Regions from separate parts of the Evansella sp. AB-rgal1 genome, predicted to be linked through region 1. Evidence: riboswitches for the same ligand, from Rfam matches in the RefSeq annotation. Region 1 holds a riboswitch; the other holds the start of a gene.
What was found. A riboswitch is a leader RNA that binds a small molecule or an ion and turns the genes downstream of it on or off. The one in region 1 is predicted to bind cyclic di-GMP.
Positions count from the first base shown of each region.

Region 2: another riboswitch for cyclic di-GMP. It lies ahead of ACERII_RS10290 (ABC transporter substrate-binding protein); the one in region 1 lies ahead of ACERII_RS01400 (prepilin-type N-terminal cleavage/methylation domain-containing protein).

Region 1 is NZ_JBGUAU010000001.1:248,632-256,647, forward strand. Features, by position in the region: gene aspA (aspartate ammonia-lyase) at 1-13, opposite strand, end outside; gene ACERII_RS01375 (hypothetical protein) at 245-1,384, opposite strand; gene pilO (type 4a pilus biogenesis protein PilO) at 1,598-2,269, opposite strand; gene ACERII_RS01385 (PilN domain-containing protein) at 2,266-2,853, opposite strand; gene pilM (type IV pilus biogenesis protein PilM) at 2,857-3,837, opposite strand; gene ACERII_RS01395 (prepilin peptidase) at 3,852-4,607, opposite strand; gene ACERII_RS01400 (prepilin-type N-terminal cleavage/methylation domain-containing protein) at 4,644-5,105, opposite strand; cyclic di-GMP riboswitch class II at 5,143-5,225, opposite strand; gene ACERII_RS01405 (type II secretion system F family protein) at 5,233-6,438, opposite strand; gene ACERII_RS01410 (type IV pilus twitching motility protein PilT) at 6,448-7,482, opposite strand; gene ACERII_RS01415 (GspE/PulE family protein) at 7,494-8,016, opposite strand, start outside.
Region 2 is NZ_JBGUAU010000010.1:63,473-71,488, forward strand. Features, by position in the region: gene ACERII_RS10280 (hypothetical protein) at 49-291, opposite strand; gene ACERII_RS10285 (diguanylate cyclase) at 341-2,074, opposite strand; gene ACERII_RS10290 (ABC transporter substrate-binding protein) at 2,067-3,161, opposite strand; cyclic di-GMP riboswitch class I at 3,410-3,492, opposite strand; gene ACERII_RS10295 (fumarylacetoacetate hydrolase family protein) at 3,722-4,501, opposite strand; gene ACERII_RS10300 (hypothetical protein) at 5,582-6,349, opposite strand; gene ACERII_RS10305 (ATP-binding cassette domain-containing protein) at 6,346-7,236, opposite strand; gene ACERII_RS10310 (GntR family transcriptional regulator) at 7,233-7,616, opposite strand.

The sequences.
Region 1 (8,016 bases):
TTGTTTGCTTCATTGTATCCGACCTTTCTTTTATTTTTCATGAAAAACAAAGTCTAATTACTCGTAGAAAAACGTTAATAAAAACTTACTTCTATTTTCTACTGGCTACTCCCTTTATTATTTGAAGGAATTCTTCCCACTGTATAGTATATATGTTTATCCTCTATATCATAAAGCATAAAGAAAAAGGTTTGTTTTTACTCTGTCAACGAGAAAAAAAACCAGTGAATTTGTTACTCACTGGTTAGTAGTTTCCATTTTGATCTAAAATAAATTCAACAAGTTGTTCATAAATTAATGCCATTGATAACACGCTATTTTGAAGATCCCAGCCGATGTCTTGTGTTATCGTTGATTCAATCATATCATCCATAGTAGAATTTCCATCTTCCAACCACATCTTTGCCAATCTATAAACTGGATCCTCTTCATCATATCTTTCCAACTCTTCAAAAGCTTCGTTCCATTGATTTTTCCATTGTATAAGAGATTCTAGTTCACCGTTTACTTCATTACCTAATACTGCTTGGGAAGCAATGCCAGCAATACTTTCCATCCAAGAAACTCCTGTTTGCATAAATTCTCCAAAATCCTCGGAAACAAACTCTCCATATCCATACACGTTAAATCCTTTAACATATGTGGCTTCTTCTGCTTCCTCATAAATAGCAGCAATCCCTTTTGCATCTTCTTCCATGTTACTAATACCTATAAACAAGTATCGTAAATCATTATTATCTTGCATGTCCGTTAATACAGCCGGGAATCCCTTTCTGTGAAAAGTTGCAACTGTTTCTTCCCCTTTTTCTAACGTAGAAAAAGCCCCACCTTGAATGACAAATAACTCTAATCCCGGTATTAAGAAGCCTTCTTCTGTATCGTCTGGAATTACAGCTCCTTGGCTTGAAGGTACATTCGTATTTCCAGCGCCGCTCACTACGGTAGAATCTCCGGCTGTAAAAATATTTAGGAGCATTAAACCAAATGCACTCCCAACAAAGATAGCACCTAAGATTGATAGAAAAACGGAATTCCTAAAAAATTCAAAGGATAAGGAAAATTTAAATGGACCACGTTTTTTGCGTTTAACTGGAGGTAGTTTGGGACTTTTATCACGATTCCCATCATCCCAATAAGGAGCAGTGCGATCCTCTTTTTCCTCTCTTTTCTTTCCTAAATCCACTATTTTTTTTGTTTCACTTTCTTCCTCTTTTCGCTCAAATGTCACCCAGTCATTGTTTGATTGCTCAGCAGAAGCTGCCATCTCCTCTTGAACAGATGGTGTTTTGCTCTTTTGTCTATCTGAAGTTATACTTTTCGAATCTTCATTATATACTTGTTCTTTCCCATTGAGACGGATCGATATATTCTTTGGTTTATCCATTACGACCTGACTCCTTTCCACCTAGCCTCTTTTCTATTATTCTATTAATAAACTTCTGTTCATAGAACCATATTTATTATTTTTTCATTTTACTAGTTTCGATACTAGAGAATATGTATTTGTTCCCGTCTTTATACTACTTAACTTATTTTCACAATAAAAAATGGTTATATCAAGAGCATTTCGCACTGATATAACCAAAAATTATTACCTTTATTCGAACGGATTATGCTTTCCACTAGGCTGTTGAAAAGATGGACTATTTTGTAATTCTCCTAGTTCCTCTAGTAGATCAGGTAAGTAATAGGTACTTACATTTACCTGAAAGGAAAGGGTTGATCCCTCCTCATTTTCTGAAGGTTCTGTGAAGGATAGGGATGATACCTTAGTAATTCTTTCTAGCTTTTCTAATTCCTCAATAAACTGATAGAGACCTTCAAATGAATTCGCAGTCACTTGTAATGATCCATTCACTTGATGAATTGTTTGCTCTATTGAAGAAGATGATGTATCATCTCCCTCTTCTTCCTCTTCATTTAATAGAGTTATTTGAAATTGACTTTTTGAAAAACTATAGTTTTGGACTGTCACATTGGCTGCATTTTCTGCTCCTTCTAATTGTACTAACCAATTCTCAATAAAAGGAGAAGTTGGAACCTTCTTTAGCATTTCTATAGTTTCTTCCTGATTCATTTCAGGAGCTTCTACTTTTCCTTGCAACATTGTTTCGTATAATTCTTCTTCTGTTTTTAGCTGCTGTTTCGCCTTTGCCAAATCATTTTGTAAAGGTGCAAGATAAATAAAATAAACAGCTACTAAGGATAAGAGAACAAGTAACACGAATGCTATGATAAACTTTTGAATTCTATTTTTATCAATATTCATCCATTGTCTCCTTCCCCAACTAAATGAACTGTGGATACATTCTCTTCTAACTTTGTGAGTTCATCTCGATCAAACGTAATGGTATAAGAAGCAGAATACCTTGTTTCAGTTTCTGATTCGATAAGAGATACAGAATGAATCATAACATCTGTCACAACAGATAATGATTGCAAATGATGGAGGTAGCTTGCAACTTCTCTTTGATTTGAAAATACTGCATTGATTTGCACAGTGCCTCCATCTGTATATTGATAATTAGTAAAAAAACCTTGAGTTGGTAACTGATTTGCCAATAGATTTACTACTTGCGCAGATGATATGTACTGATCTTCTATATACGTTACAGAACGATCAAGATGCGGTGTCTCTACCTGCAATTCTGCCTGTTGTGATGCAATAAGCTGAAGTTGCTTTACTGTTTCGATATTATTCTCTATCTGCGCCTGCTCCCGCTGCAGTGATTGATAATAAAAAATTCCAGCTATTAAGATAACCATGGATATACCATAGGTGATGCCTACTGCTGTTACTACTATATAATTTTTCTTTGGTTTTTTTGGTAATAAGTTAATTTCCACAGACATGGGCTACACCTCTTTTAAACATAAGCTTAATGGTAATAAATACTGGTCAGGAATATCATTTCTCACTTTCTCCATCACCTTTAGGGTAGCTGGTGAATTTAAGGAGCTAACTTTCTCTTTAATAGTAGTGAAAAGCATAGGATGATCACCTAAGAGAATCATATTCGTAATTTCTTTTGTACCTTGATGCATAGAATATTTATAAAAATTCATTACTCGTTCTATTTCTAAGAGTTGATCATCAATGTCGCCATCTATCTTCAATTTATTTTTGAATTCATACTTTATCATACCTTCTTCCAAATGAATGGAAACATCATCCTTCCCTAAGTTATAAGCTAAATGTCTCATGAAAATAGGAACATCTTGATGAAAGATAGATATATTAATGGATGTCAAGCTCCATTCAATAAAAAGAAAATGCTGTTCATCTGCAGCTTCAATGCTTTGTTCAAAATAACGATAAAGAGAAAGACCTCCGATGTCTGCAACAATTGGTTTTAACTTTGCATTCTCAAGCTTCTTTGAATACTCCAATACTTGTTCCTCTGGGGTTGCAAAAAATAAAATATCTCTACTTTCCACAATTTCACTTTCTTTTTCTAGAATATGAAAGTCGAAGTATGCATCATCAAAGGGAAGATGAATGGACGCCCCTATTTCAAAGTTTAGATACCCACGTATATCTTCCTCTTCTAAATTTGCTGGAATCGAAAGTTTTCGAAAAAAAACGGAAGAATCAGGTATGAAAAACATAATTTCTTTGTTTTTTAGCTTCCAATCTTGAACACATTCTTCTAACAGTTGTTGAAATCTAGCTCCATCAACAATTTTTCCTTTTTCTATAACTCCCATTGGTACATGCTTTTCTCCAAAGTTGTCTACATTAGTAAAGGAAGGACCTTTTGTAGCGACATAGCGGATGACGTGGTCTTTGATTTGGATACCGATAGTTTGTTTACTAGAAAGAGTCAATGAAAACAAGGAAACTTCCTCCTTTAAAATAATAATTGAATATACCATTCAATGATGGAGTTATGAAAAAAGTAACTTATCAGACTACCGATTGCTATAAACGGTCCGAAGGGAATAGGACTACCTTTTTCTACTTTCTTCCCCATTCTCGCAGCGATCCCTACCACTGCACCTAAGAAACTAGCTATGAAAAGGGCAACGAACACTCCTGTTAAACCTAGTACGATTCCTAACACTCCAAATAGCTTAATATCTCCGCCTCCCATACCACCTTTACTCACAATCGCTATTAGTAGAAGAATTCCAAAACCAACTACAGCACCTACTATGCTGTCCCACCATGGTGTTAGCGGAGAAATGACTGTTAATAAAATAAAGAGTGGTAAAAAGAAAAGAAGGACCTTATCAGGAATGAGCATGGTTGATAAATCAGATACAGTGATAATAATTAATAATGATATAAGCGCAAGTGCGATTGGCAATTCCTTTGACCATCCCACCAGTAATGGCGAAATCGTAAAAAGACATGCAGTTAACGCTTCATAAAATGGATAAACAGGAGATATTTTCGTTGCACAATTACGACAGCGACCCTTTTGAAGGAAAAAAGAAAGGATTGGAATTAATTCCATCCATGTTAGGTTCTTATTACAAGCAGGACAATGGGAACCAGGGGAAACGATTGATTCCCCTGCTGGCACCCGTAAGCCTACAACATTATAGAAGGAGCCCAGAATGGCACCTAGGATGAAAAGATAGATGTGAAGTGTAAGTTCCATGTTTGGTGGGCTCCTTTATTTTCGACTTTAAAAAAACTATCTACTTACTACATCTCCTCTAACAAGTTCTCCTTGTTTAACACCCTCAATTTTTCGCTCTTTTCCAATTAGAGTAACTGTATAAACTGTAACATCATTTTCAACTTCAACTTCTACTTTACTTGCACTCCAATTGTATCCGTCACCAGCTGTTCCTTCAGTCACTGGTGCTGAATTTCCAGTTTCTTTTGTATCAGGATCTTCCATTGGTTCTAGGTAGCCTCCAGCAATTAATTCTTCTAACTTAATTTCTGTTTTGTTCGGATCACTTGTTAACATAATTCTTGCTGAGCTGATCATCTGTTGAGCATTCCCCACATGCGCATCCTTCTTCGCATTATCAATCAACCCACCAATACTAGGTATCGCTATCGCTGCAATAATACCCAAAATTACTACAACTACTAGTAACTCAATTAACGTTAAACCTTTTTGATTCTTAAGCATTCTTTTTAACATACTATCCCTCTCCTTTTAAAGAAGTTTTTTATAATGTATTAATAAGGCCGGTTGCACTACTCGCTCCCAATGATCCAAGTGCCCAAATGAAGATCATTATTCATCGCACCTCTCAATAATCAAAAAATTAAATTTCTGAGTAAATTTGAAACATAGGTACAATAATCGAAATAACAATTACTCCTACTACGGACGCAAGAATGACAATTAATAATGGTTCAATGAGTGCTTTTAAACGGTCTGTTGCATACTCTACTTCTTTTTCATAAAAGTCTGCAACTTTCCCAAGCATTTGGTCTAACGAACCAGTTTCTTCCCCAATGCTAATCATGTGAACCACAAGTGGCGGGAACACCCAGTTATCCTTCATAGGCTCTGTTAGTCGTTTCCCTTCCTCCAATGCATTTCGAGATTGTTTCAAAGTGTGAGCAATTACTTCATTGCCTATTACCTTTTCCACTATTTTTATAGATTGTAAGATGGGTACAGAGCTTGAAAACAAAGAACTTAGTGTCCTACTCATTCTAGCTAATGCAGCCTTTTGTAACAACTGACCAAATATAGGTAATTTCAATAAGAAGTAATCAAGATAATATTTGGAATCTGCATTCTTTTGAATCATCCATATTCCAATGCTTAATAGCAATACTCCAATTAATAGTAACCACCACAAACTGGAAACAATATTACTCACTGTTAATACAAACACTGTTATCGCAGGTAATTCTCCTCCTAAGTCAGATAACATAGCTGCAAACATAGGAACAACGGAGGTTAACAGAAAGATAACAACTAGTACTGCCACTATCGCTATAACAATAGGATAAGCTAAAGCAGATTTTACTTTTTGCTTCGTTTCGTGTTGTTTTTCAAACTGCAGAGCTAGTTGATCTAGTGACTCTTCAAGTGAACCACTAGCTTCTCCAGCACGAACCATATTGATAAAAATAGGAGGAAAAACCTTCTTCTGTTTGCTTGCGGCTTCAGAGAAAGCATTTCCAGATAATAAATCTTCCTCAATATTCTCTAACGCTCTCATGAGTGCTTTACTGCTCGTCTGTTTGGACAATATTGCTGTAGAGTCAACGATTGAGACACCAGATTTCAGTAGAGTAGCAAATTGCCGTAAAAACAACACAAAATCCTGCAGTTTTACAGGGTTTCCTATAATTATTTCTTTATTTAAAAAGTTTGGCTCTATCTCATCAAGGGTAGCCTGTGCAATACCTTGGTTTCTAAGTTTTTGGATTACTTGCTTTCTTGATTGTCCAGAAATGGTGCCTTCTTTTTTCTCCCCTATTTTAGAGCGACCCTTGTAGCGATATTGTGGCAATTCCTTCACCTACCTCTCTTTTAAATAGTGTCTCGCTTCGTCGTAATCTATGGCCTTTGCTTGAAGTAATTGGCGTACACTCATTTCAAGTGTATGCATTCCCTCTGCTTTACTAGTTTGAAGAACATTTTCGATTTGGTGTATTTTTTCATTTCGAATCAAGTTCGAAACAGCATAATTGTTTATAAGAATTTCTGTTGCAGCCTTTCTTCCTTGTCTATCTACTGTTGTTAACAGTCTTTGTGAAATCACCGCTGTTAATACGGATGCAAGCTGAATTCTTATCTGTGCTTGCTGACTAGGTTGAAAGACGTCAATGATCCGATCAATCGTTGCCGCTGCGCTTGAAGTGTGCAATGTACCTAACACTAAATGCCCTGTTTCAGCAGCAGTAATAGCAGTAGCAATCGTATCTAAATCCCGCATCTCTCCAACTAAGATAACATCAGGGTCTTGTCGTAACGCAGAACGTAATCCAGTTCCAAAGCTTTTCGTATCAGATCCAATTTCACGTTGATCAATAATACAATTTCGATGTTTGTGCAAGTATTCAATTGGATCCTCTAATGTGATAATATGCCTTTTTACAGAATCATTCATATGCTTAATCATTGCCGCAAGGGTTGTTGATTTACCACTTCCCGTAGGCCCAGTTACTAAAACTAACCCTTGTTTTTTTTCAGATATTGTCCTCAATATACTTGGCATCTGTAGATCATCAAGAGTAGGAATAACCATTTGAATAACTCGTATTGCCATACTTAAATGTGATCTTTGATAATATGCATTTAAACGAAAGCGAGAAACGCCAGGAATTCCATAGGAAAAGTCAATTTCTCTATTTTCTTCTAACTGTTCCTTTAAGGAAGCAGGAAGAACCTCGTCTACCATTTCGTTTATGTCATTAGGCGTTAATGTTGGCTGATCTAATGTTACAAGCTCACCGTGAATTCGTAATACGGGAGGTTTACCAATTGTTAAATGAATATCTGATGCCTCTAAATGAATCGCATCAGATAATAATGTAATGACACTTCTACCCATACACCATACACCTACTTATCTGTTGCTACACGTAAGACTTCTTCTGTAGTGGTTAATCCTTGCTTCACTTTACCAAGTCCATCATCAATCAAAAAAGACATTCCATTTTGTTTCGCGTATTCCTTTAGAGATTGACTTGATTTATCATTCATTATCATTTGTTTCATATGATCATCTAAAACAAGCATTTCATGTATAGCAATGCGATCCCGATAACCAGTCATATTACAAGTTGGACAACCTTCTCCTCGATATACTTTTTCAATGGATAAACCCCTACGAGAAAAAATCGCTTCTTCTCTGACCGTAGGCTGTTGTTCTTTTTTACAATCCCGGCAGATTCTTCTCACTAAACGTTGAGAGATAATCCCTGATAAAGATGCTGCTATTAAGAAGGGCTCTATTTTCATATCTACTAACCTATTGATGGTGCTTATCGAATCGTTCGTATGAATTGTACTTAAAACTAGATGTCCTGTTAAGGAAGCTCGAACTGCAATTTCCGCTGTTTCCGAATCCCGAATTTCTCCAACC
Region 2 (8,016 bases), on a different contig from region 1:
ATAATTTCTTACAGCCTTCAAGGCACCATCATAATTGACTCTATTTTATCAAGTGGAAACACCGAGAGCCGTTCCCGATGCTTCCTTCAATTTGTTTTTATAGGTTTTTACACTTAGTCGAACGGTCTGAACTAGTTTTTGTACTATTCCAGGGTTCCTATATACTAGATAAATGGCAAAACTAACAATTGTGCAATAAATACTAACAATTAACGTGGGTTTTCTAACAATTATAGCATGAATACTAACAATTACCGCCTGAATACTAACAATTTGTCGAATCGGAAGCACGGAGAACCGTCCCCACTGCTTCCTTATATACTTTCGTTCCCTTTTTTCATTATTTAACAACCACACAATTTCGCCCTGCCTCTTTTGCACTGTATAAAGCTTCATCAGTCCTGTGCAGAATATCTTCTACTTTATCTCCTTCTTGTGATTCTGTTACTCCGATACTTAATGAAATTTGAAGTTTTCCCTTCTCCGTTTCGAATAGATGATTAGCTATAGTTAATCTCAAATTCTCTGCGAAATGTATTGCTTCCTCCACGGTAGTTTTGGCCATCAGTAATACAAATTCCTCTCCACCAAAACGAGCGAGGACATGCCCTGAAAGAATAGTGTCTTTGACAATATTCGCAAACTTACGTAGTATTTCATCCCCAACAAAATGTCCATATTGATCATTTATCTTCTTAAAATAATCTACATCAAATAAAATAAGACAAAAAGGATCTCCAAATTCCCGTGCATTTTCAAACTCTTCCTTTGCTTTTCGGTAAAAATATCTACGATTATAAAGCCCCGTTAATTCATCTGTAACAGCCATTTTCTCCATTTTTCGATACATTATGGCATTATCTATTGCGATATTTGCTTGGCTGATGTATGTGAGCGCTATCTCTGATTCACTCTTAGAGTAATCTATTTCTTTCCTTTCCAATAAAACCATTCCAACGAAAGAATCGTGGAGGTAAATAGGAACAACCATCGTATAATTATTTTTTTGATCGCCTTGCTTGACGATGATAGGGTGAGAATCTTGTTTTAGTTGCTTGATATAAGTCTGTATTTTACTTTCACTTACTTCTTCTTCCATGCATTTTGCTTCACTTGAGATTATCCATTCTATATCACCATTTTTATACATCCATAAGCTTGCCCGGCAATAAGGAACAATTTGCTTCAAGTGCTCTAATATAAGACGTTGTACCTTAGATTCATCCAAGGTAGAACTGATCATGTACATTGCATGTCTTAATAATTCTGATATACGGCTTCTTTCTTTTTCAGAAGCATATTCAATCTGTAACTTATTTGCCCTTTCCTGTTCTTGCATTAAATCTCTAATTTTCGTAAGCATTTGGTTTAACGAATCCCCGAGCATACCGAATTCATCCTTCGATTGAATCGTTACTCTCGCATCCAAGTTCCCTTTGCGAACATCGGACATCGTTAATAATATCTTTTTCAATGGATTGGTAACCCAATAGGCAAGAATAGTAGCCAATAATAAAAGAGATACAGCAAAAAAGAAAACCCCCTGAAGTACCGAATACCAAAAAAGTTCATCCGTTTTTTCTGAAATATAGTCTTCAGGAACGGCAATAATTACTGCCCCACGTTCTACATTTACATCATTCAATACAGGCACTATTGCAGCGGAGTAACTTTTATTCCCCACCACTATATCAATTGGAGATTCGAGATTGTTCTCTAATGCTGTATCAAATATATCCCTATTAAATTCTACCTGAGGAATTTCTTTCGAGTTACTATGAAACAACAATTTCCCATTTCGATCAAAAACAAATGCATAGGAAACTTCAGGATATTTTTCAACCACTTCTTTACATATCTCCTCAAACTGAAATACATCATTAATATTTATCCCTAATGATAATATTCTTTCCAGTTGTTTTTTCACATCATGTCCGATAAGATACATTTCTCTTTCCATTGACTTACTGTACTCTTTACTGAAGAAAAAACCACTAACCAAATTATTTGATCCTATTGTAACTAACAGAATCGCAACGAGTACTAATAGTATCTTGTTTTTTAATTTATTCATCGATTGTTACCCATCCATAACTAGTAACAACCCTTGAACTTAATAATGTCTTACTTTTAATTTGAATACCTAAATCCTCTGCACGAGCTAAGCTAATTAATGGTTCTCCTTTCATAGAAGTACGAATAGGTAGACTATCGGGTCTTTTTCCATCCTCCAGTATTTGCCTAGCTAATAAACCAGCTTCTTTTCCTTGCTCATAACCTGAAACACTAACAACAGATAACGTACCATACGTTACCCTATCCTTCCAAAAACTAAAGTCTGGTAACTTGCTATTTTCTGCTGTCCATTCTAACACGTCTCGATAATGAACATTTTGACCATTACTATCCTCAAATGTAAATATTCCTAACAATGCAATCGCATCCACCTCTGATTGCAGTTCTATGATTCTCTCTTTATACGTTTCAAAAGAATTTATATAATCCCAAGATACAAATGATATATCTTCTATATTTTCAATAGCACTATCCATTCTCTTTCTAACAGGGCCCCACATTGGATCCTCGTCAAAAATAACAGCGATTTTCTCAACATCTGGTACGATTTCCTTCATCAGTCGCAGATTCTCAAGAAAATGTTCTCGCTCTAATACACCAGTTACGTTTGAAGCATTATCATATCCATAAACTGCCGGATCTTCGTTTACAGCTGTAAAAACAATCGGTAGATTAGTATTGGTATAATGCCTAGCCACATATTCTTGTGCGTCATCATCACCAGTAAATAATAAATCTGGTTGCCAAGATTCTATTAGTGCTATTGCTTCCTCTCCCTTTTGCTTCTTTTGTTCTTCTGTACTAAAGTTTTTCGTATCCATTTCAAAAACTTTGTACTCGATATCTATTCCTTCCAGAGCATCCTGAAATCCTTGGTATTGTGTTTCCGTCCATTCCCAAGGAGTATGATAACTCATCACATGAAGTATTTTGAAGCTTTTATTCTCCCCCTCCTCTGACCCACTCTCCATTTCCACAGTTACAGGAGTATATTCCTCGAAATCGTCCCTACACCCAGATACGATGATTATAAAAAAGATGAATAATACAAGGATAAAAATTCTATTTTCTATTACACGCATCATTTAAATTTCTCCTCCCATCGTGCCCTCTATTTTTGTAATGGCAACGGTTAATCTTAGTTGAATGTTGCTACAGATGGTCTTTATTAGAATATGTGAGTTTTATCAAAACCCTCGTAGCAATAAGTGTAGTCAAGATATCTTTTAAGCCAGTTATTGCCCTATTGAATGTGCAGCGAGTGAAGCCAAACCCAAACAAAAAAAGAAGCCGCTTTCAATAAATAGCCGCTTCTCACCCATAGCATGATGCGTTCGGCGATCCAGCCACCATAGTTTTACCCTTAGGCCTGTGATTTTGCGCCCCTGATTTTCATCAGGTTTGCCAGTTTCGTGCATATTTATCTAATTCCTAGTTATATTAATATTTTACTATAACTACAAGAATTTAAATAGAACTTTTTACCTATGTAACTGTAAAAAAATGATTATTTCCGGAAGCAGTGGGGACGGTTCCTACTGCTTCCTTCGGTTAGCGAAGTAATACAAAAAAGGAAGCTATTTAATATTAGCTCCCTTTTCAAAATATTTAGGTTACAAATTAACACTTTAATTCACTGTAATTTTTACTGAGTCTTTTTCTTTTCTGAAATAAATGTATTACGAAGCGTTCCAACCTCTTTTATTTCACATTCTATCGTATTACCAGCAGAGACAAATTCAGCCCCTAGAGGACTCCCCGTTAAAATGACATCTCCCTTTTTTAACGTCATTACACTAGAAAGATACGATATCATCTTTCGAATGGGAACAATCATTAACTCCGTTGCACTGTTTTGCTTTTCCACATTATTTAATCTTGCTTCCACTCTTACGTTAAATGGATCTAACTCTGTTTCTATAACAGGGCCTAATGGAGTAAACGTATCAAATGACTTCCCTATTATCCAGTGTCCGTCTTCACGGAAAAATTGAGGTGCTGTAACATCATTCCCCACGGTATATCCAAATACATAGTCTAAAACATCTTCTTCGGCAACATTCTTTGTATCTTTTCCAATGACAACAGCCAGCTCAGATTCGAATTTAACCTCGTCAATAGAATGAGGGATCACAATTTCATCTTCAGGACCGATTACGGAAGATGTAGGTTTAAAGAAAAAAACTGGGATTTCAGGTAGTGTCGCTGGTATTTCTTCTACTTTAGATACATAATTTGCTCCGATACCAATAATTTTATTTGGCACTAGTGGTGATAGTTGCTTAACCTCTTGTAACGAGTATGTTTCACCTGTAAATTCCCACGCTTCAAACATATCACCTGATATCTCTTTGATAACATTATTTTCAATTTCAATAACACCTTGAAGAACACTTGAACCATTGCTAAATCTAGTAAACTTCATCTCAGTTTCATCTCCTAAAATTAGAATCTTACATTATAATACTACTATATCATCAATCCCCCCTTCTTTAGTTACACTTTCTTCATGATTATTCAAAAAAGGAGTGGGTTCTCAAGTTTCCTTAAAGGAACGAAATAAGGGAACATACCTATTGGTACTCCTCAAAGGAGCGGTTAAAGGCAACACTTGTCTACAGCACCATACTTTTTTATCCACTGGGGCCATTCACTTCATTCCTGTTGTATGGAACACCAATACTAATTAATCAAAAAGCATGCTATAGCAAAAATACTAAGAATAGTTACTATTGTTTTACTTACTCTGAACGTTTTATCCTTTCCACTTTTTCGATCGAGTTGATATATGTAATTAATGATTAAATTTAACCCAATGAAAGGTAGAATATTTCCTCGGAAATTATCTACAATTGTCAAAAGTTTAATAAGATTAGTTGAATTTATGATGATCCCTCCCCAGCCAAATACCATATTAATAGATGCGACCTTATCACTATGTAATCTCAGCATGTTCCTGATTTATCTATTAGTTTCTCCCAGACCTCGATGGTGAGGGAAAGGTAGACTAACAATGATGACAAAAAAAAGGAAGCAGTGGGGACGGTTCTCTTGCTTCCGGCGGTCATTAAAGTGTTTCCTCTAGAATCGTTAATATAGTATGAACTATATTAACAGAATAACGTCCTTCTGATTCACCAAGTAATTCTGGACAAAGAACTCTCCCTTCGGTGGAGCAAGAAAACAATGGGTACTAGGCAACATAGTAAAAGCATATGTCTCTTTTTATTTTCAATTACTACCACCCTACCAAATATTGTATAGTTCACTATATAATATCACATTATTATCTAGAGGTTGTATTTTTATGGAATTGATTCCTAAAAAAGGTGACTGGCGCCTAATGCATAAATGCTTTAGGTGACAGCCACCTTTTTCTACGATGCTTTCTCACAACACTCTACTTTTTTCATGAAGGACTTTTAATTCATCTTCTATTCATTTAGTCGTTTTTCTAATGGAGCGAGGTCCTTTGATAGATTCACGGTTCCCCCCTGTGTTCCAATCATTCAATCTTTATGGGGACTCGTTTCGTTAATCTACGAATGACCCACAGACCTACCACCAGCAGCACAACTGTTGTAACCATCGCAAAAGGAAGCGATAGATCAGGTAGAGGAATCTGAATAAATCCAAAGAATTGCAATGAACTGCCCCTTTCCCAACCCATATCCGTCAGACCAACATATATTATCGCAGAAATAATCGAAATTGCTCCGCCAATACCACCATACCGATAAAATCCGATACTAATAAGCCAGCCGGCCACAAAGTACGCAAGCCCTGATAAACTATATCCTACAAACGGCACCAACCAAACTGATTCCGTACCTAAAACATCACCATGACTCGTATTCGGCACGTAGGTCGTAACCATTCCAACAAGAAGGAGGACACCTTGTAAGACACTAGCTATCGCCATTATACCAATCACTACCCCACCAGCTCCAACAACCGTTCCTATAAAATAATCCTTTCTCGTAATCCCATTCCCAACGTAATAACCTAGAAATGCAAAGCACGACAAGATTCCAATTACCAACATGAATATTTTCGTTGGCTGAAAAATAAACGCAAGGAAATGAATATGATCCACATCCGTCACAAACCTAGGAATAACGAGAGAGACCACAAAGACAATCCCGACGAACCATATAGCCCACTTCATTTGCGTAAAAAACAAATCACTAGATACCTTAACCGCAGTAGAGGCGTCCTTAAGAAAACCTACTTCCCGACCAGACCCACGATTCACACCACTTATACCACTCATACCTTATCCTCCTCGCCTGTTAAGTGTATAAACAATTCCTGAAGAGAAACTGGCCCCACATCTAAACCGAGTTTCGCCGCTTCCAACTGAGTTTCATCGCTTAATTCGCCGTATACCATCACTGATTTTGTATCTCCAAGCTGCTGAGTTTTCAATTTCTTAACCCCAGTTCCCATACTTGCTACAAACGAATCGACGGACGTAGACGCCCCAATAACCGATGCACCACGACTAATAAACGCGTCATACTGTTCATCAATTAGCAACTGACCATCGTGAAGCAACAAAACATGATCAAACAAATACTCCATCTCCGATACCAAATGGGTTGATAGAATCATCGTCCTTGGATGTCGTGCCTGCTCCTCAATCACTTCCTGGTAAAACAACTCCCGTGTCGGGGCATCCATCGCTAAATATACCTCATCCAAAATCGTCACTGGTGTCCTACTTGCCAACCCCAATATCGAGTTCAACGCCGACTGCTTCCCACTAGAAAGTGTCGATATCGCCTTATCCAAAGGAACCTTAAAACGCCTCGCCAACTCTTCCGCATATTCCCGATCAAAGAAAGGACGATACCTCTCCGCAAACTCCAAATAACCCTTTACCTTTTCATCTTCGTCACTATAATCGGTATCATAGACAAAACCTACATGTGGCATCACCATCCTATTTTCAAACGGATCCTCCCCACCGATTAAAAGCTCTCCAGATGACGGATCCCGATAGGATGCTAACAACGACAACAAACTCGTTTTCCCTGCTCCGTTTCGTCCTAGTAGTCCGTACGTTTTCCCATGCTCAAGTGTAAACGAAATATCCTTCAACACATCGGTATCTTTCAACTTCACCCCTACATTTTTCGCCTCAACATTCAGTCTCATGATAACCGCTCTCCTTTCAACCGTTTGATAATGTCCGTAATTTCTCGCTCCGACAAACCAAGTTTCTCCGCCTCCTGAATCATCGGCACAACAAACTCATCCTCAAACACATACTTTCGGCTCTCCACTAGCATTTCTCTCGCACCCTCTGCAACGAACATCCCAACACCCCGCTTCTTATAAATAATCTCCTCATCTACCAACAAATTAATTCCTTTTGAAACCGTAATATGATTCACCTTATAAAATTGAACCATCTGTGTCGTTGAAGGAATTTGATCATGCTCCTTTAACTGACCCTTTACAATCTGATCCTCAATCCATTCCTTAATTTGCATGAAGATCGGCTTCTTGTCATGAAACGGATGAACCAACGACATCACCACCTCTATACACATATAGTTATATATATAAGCATATAACCTTTCAGGAATTTGTCAAGCCAAAAAGGAAGCATTGGGGACGGTTCCCCTGCTTCCTTCGTATAACGAAATATTAGAAAAAAATGCCTTATCTCCAAGTCCTTAATGGCGAAGCCTTAGTTTCCCTTATACTTTAGGCGGCGCTTAGTTAAGTTAAATTTTCTTAAAAGTATAAAAAAGGTACCTACCTCCGAGTACGATTATGCTTTCGCTGTACTCGAGTGCAGGTACCTACAACTTTTTCTTTTAATTCTCATAAAATCTTATCCCGAAAATCAATATTACTGGCCATAGTTCCCCCTACCTTTTTAACTTTATTATTTCACAGAAGGGTTCTACTTTGGAGAAACAGTCAAAT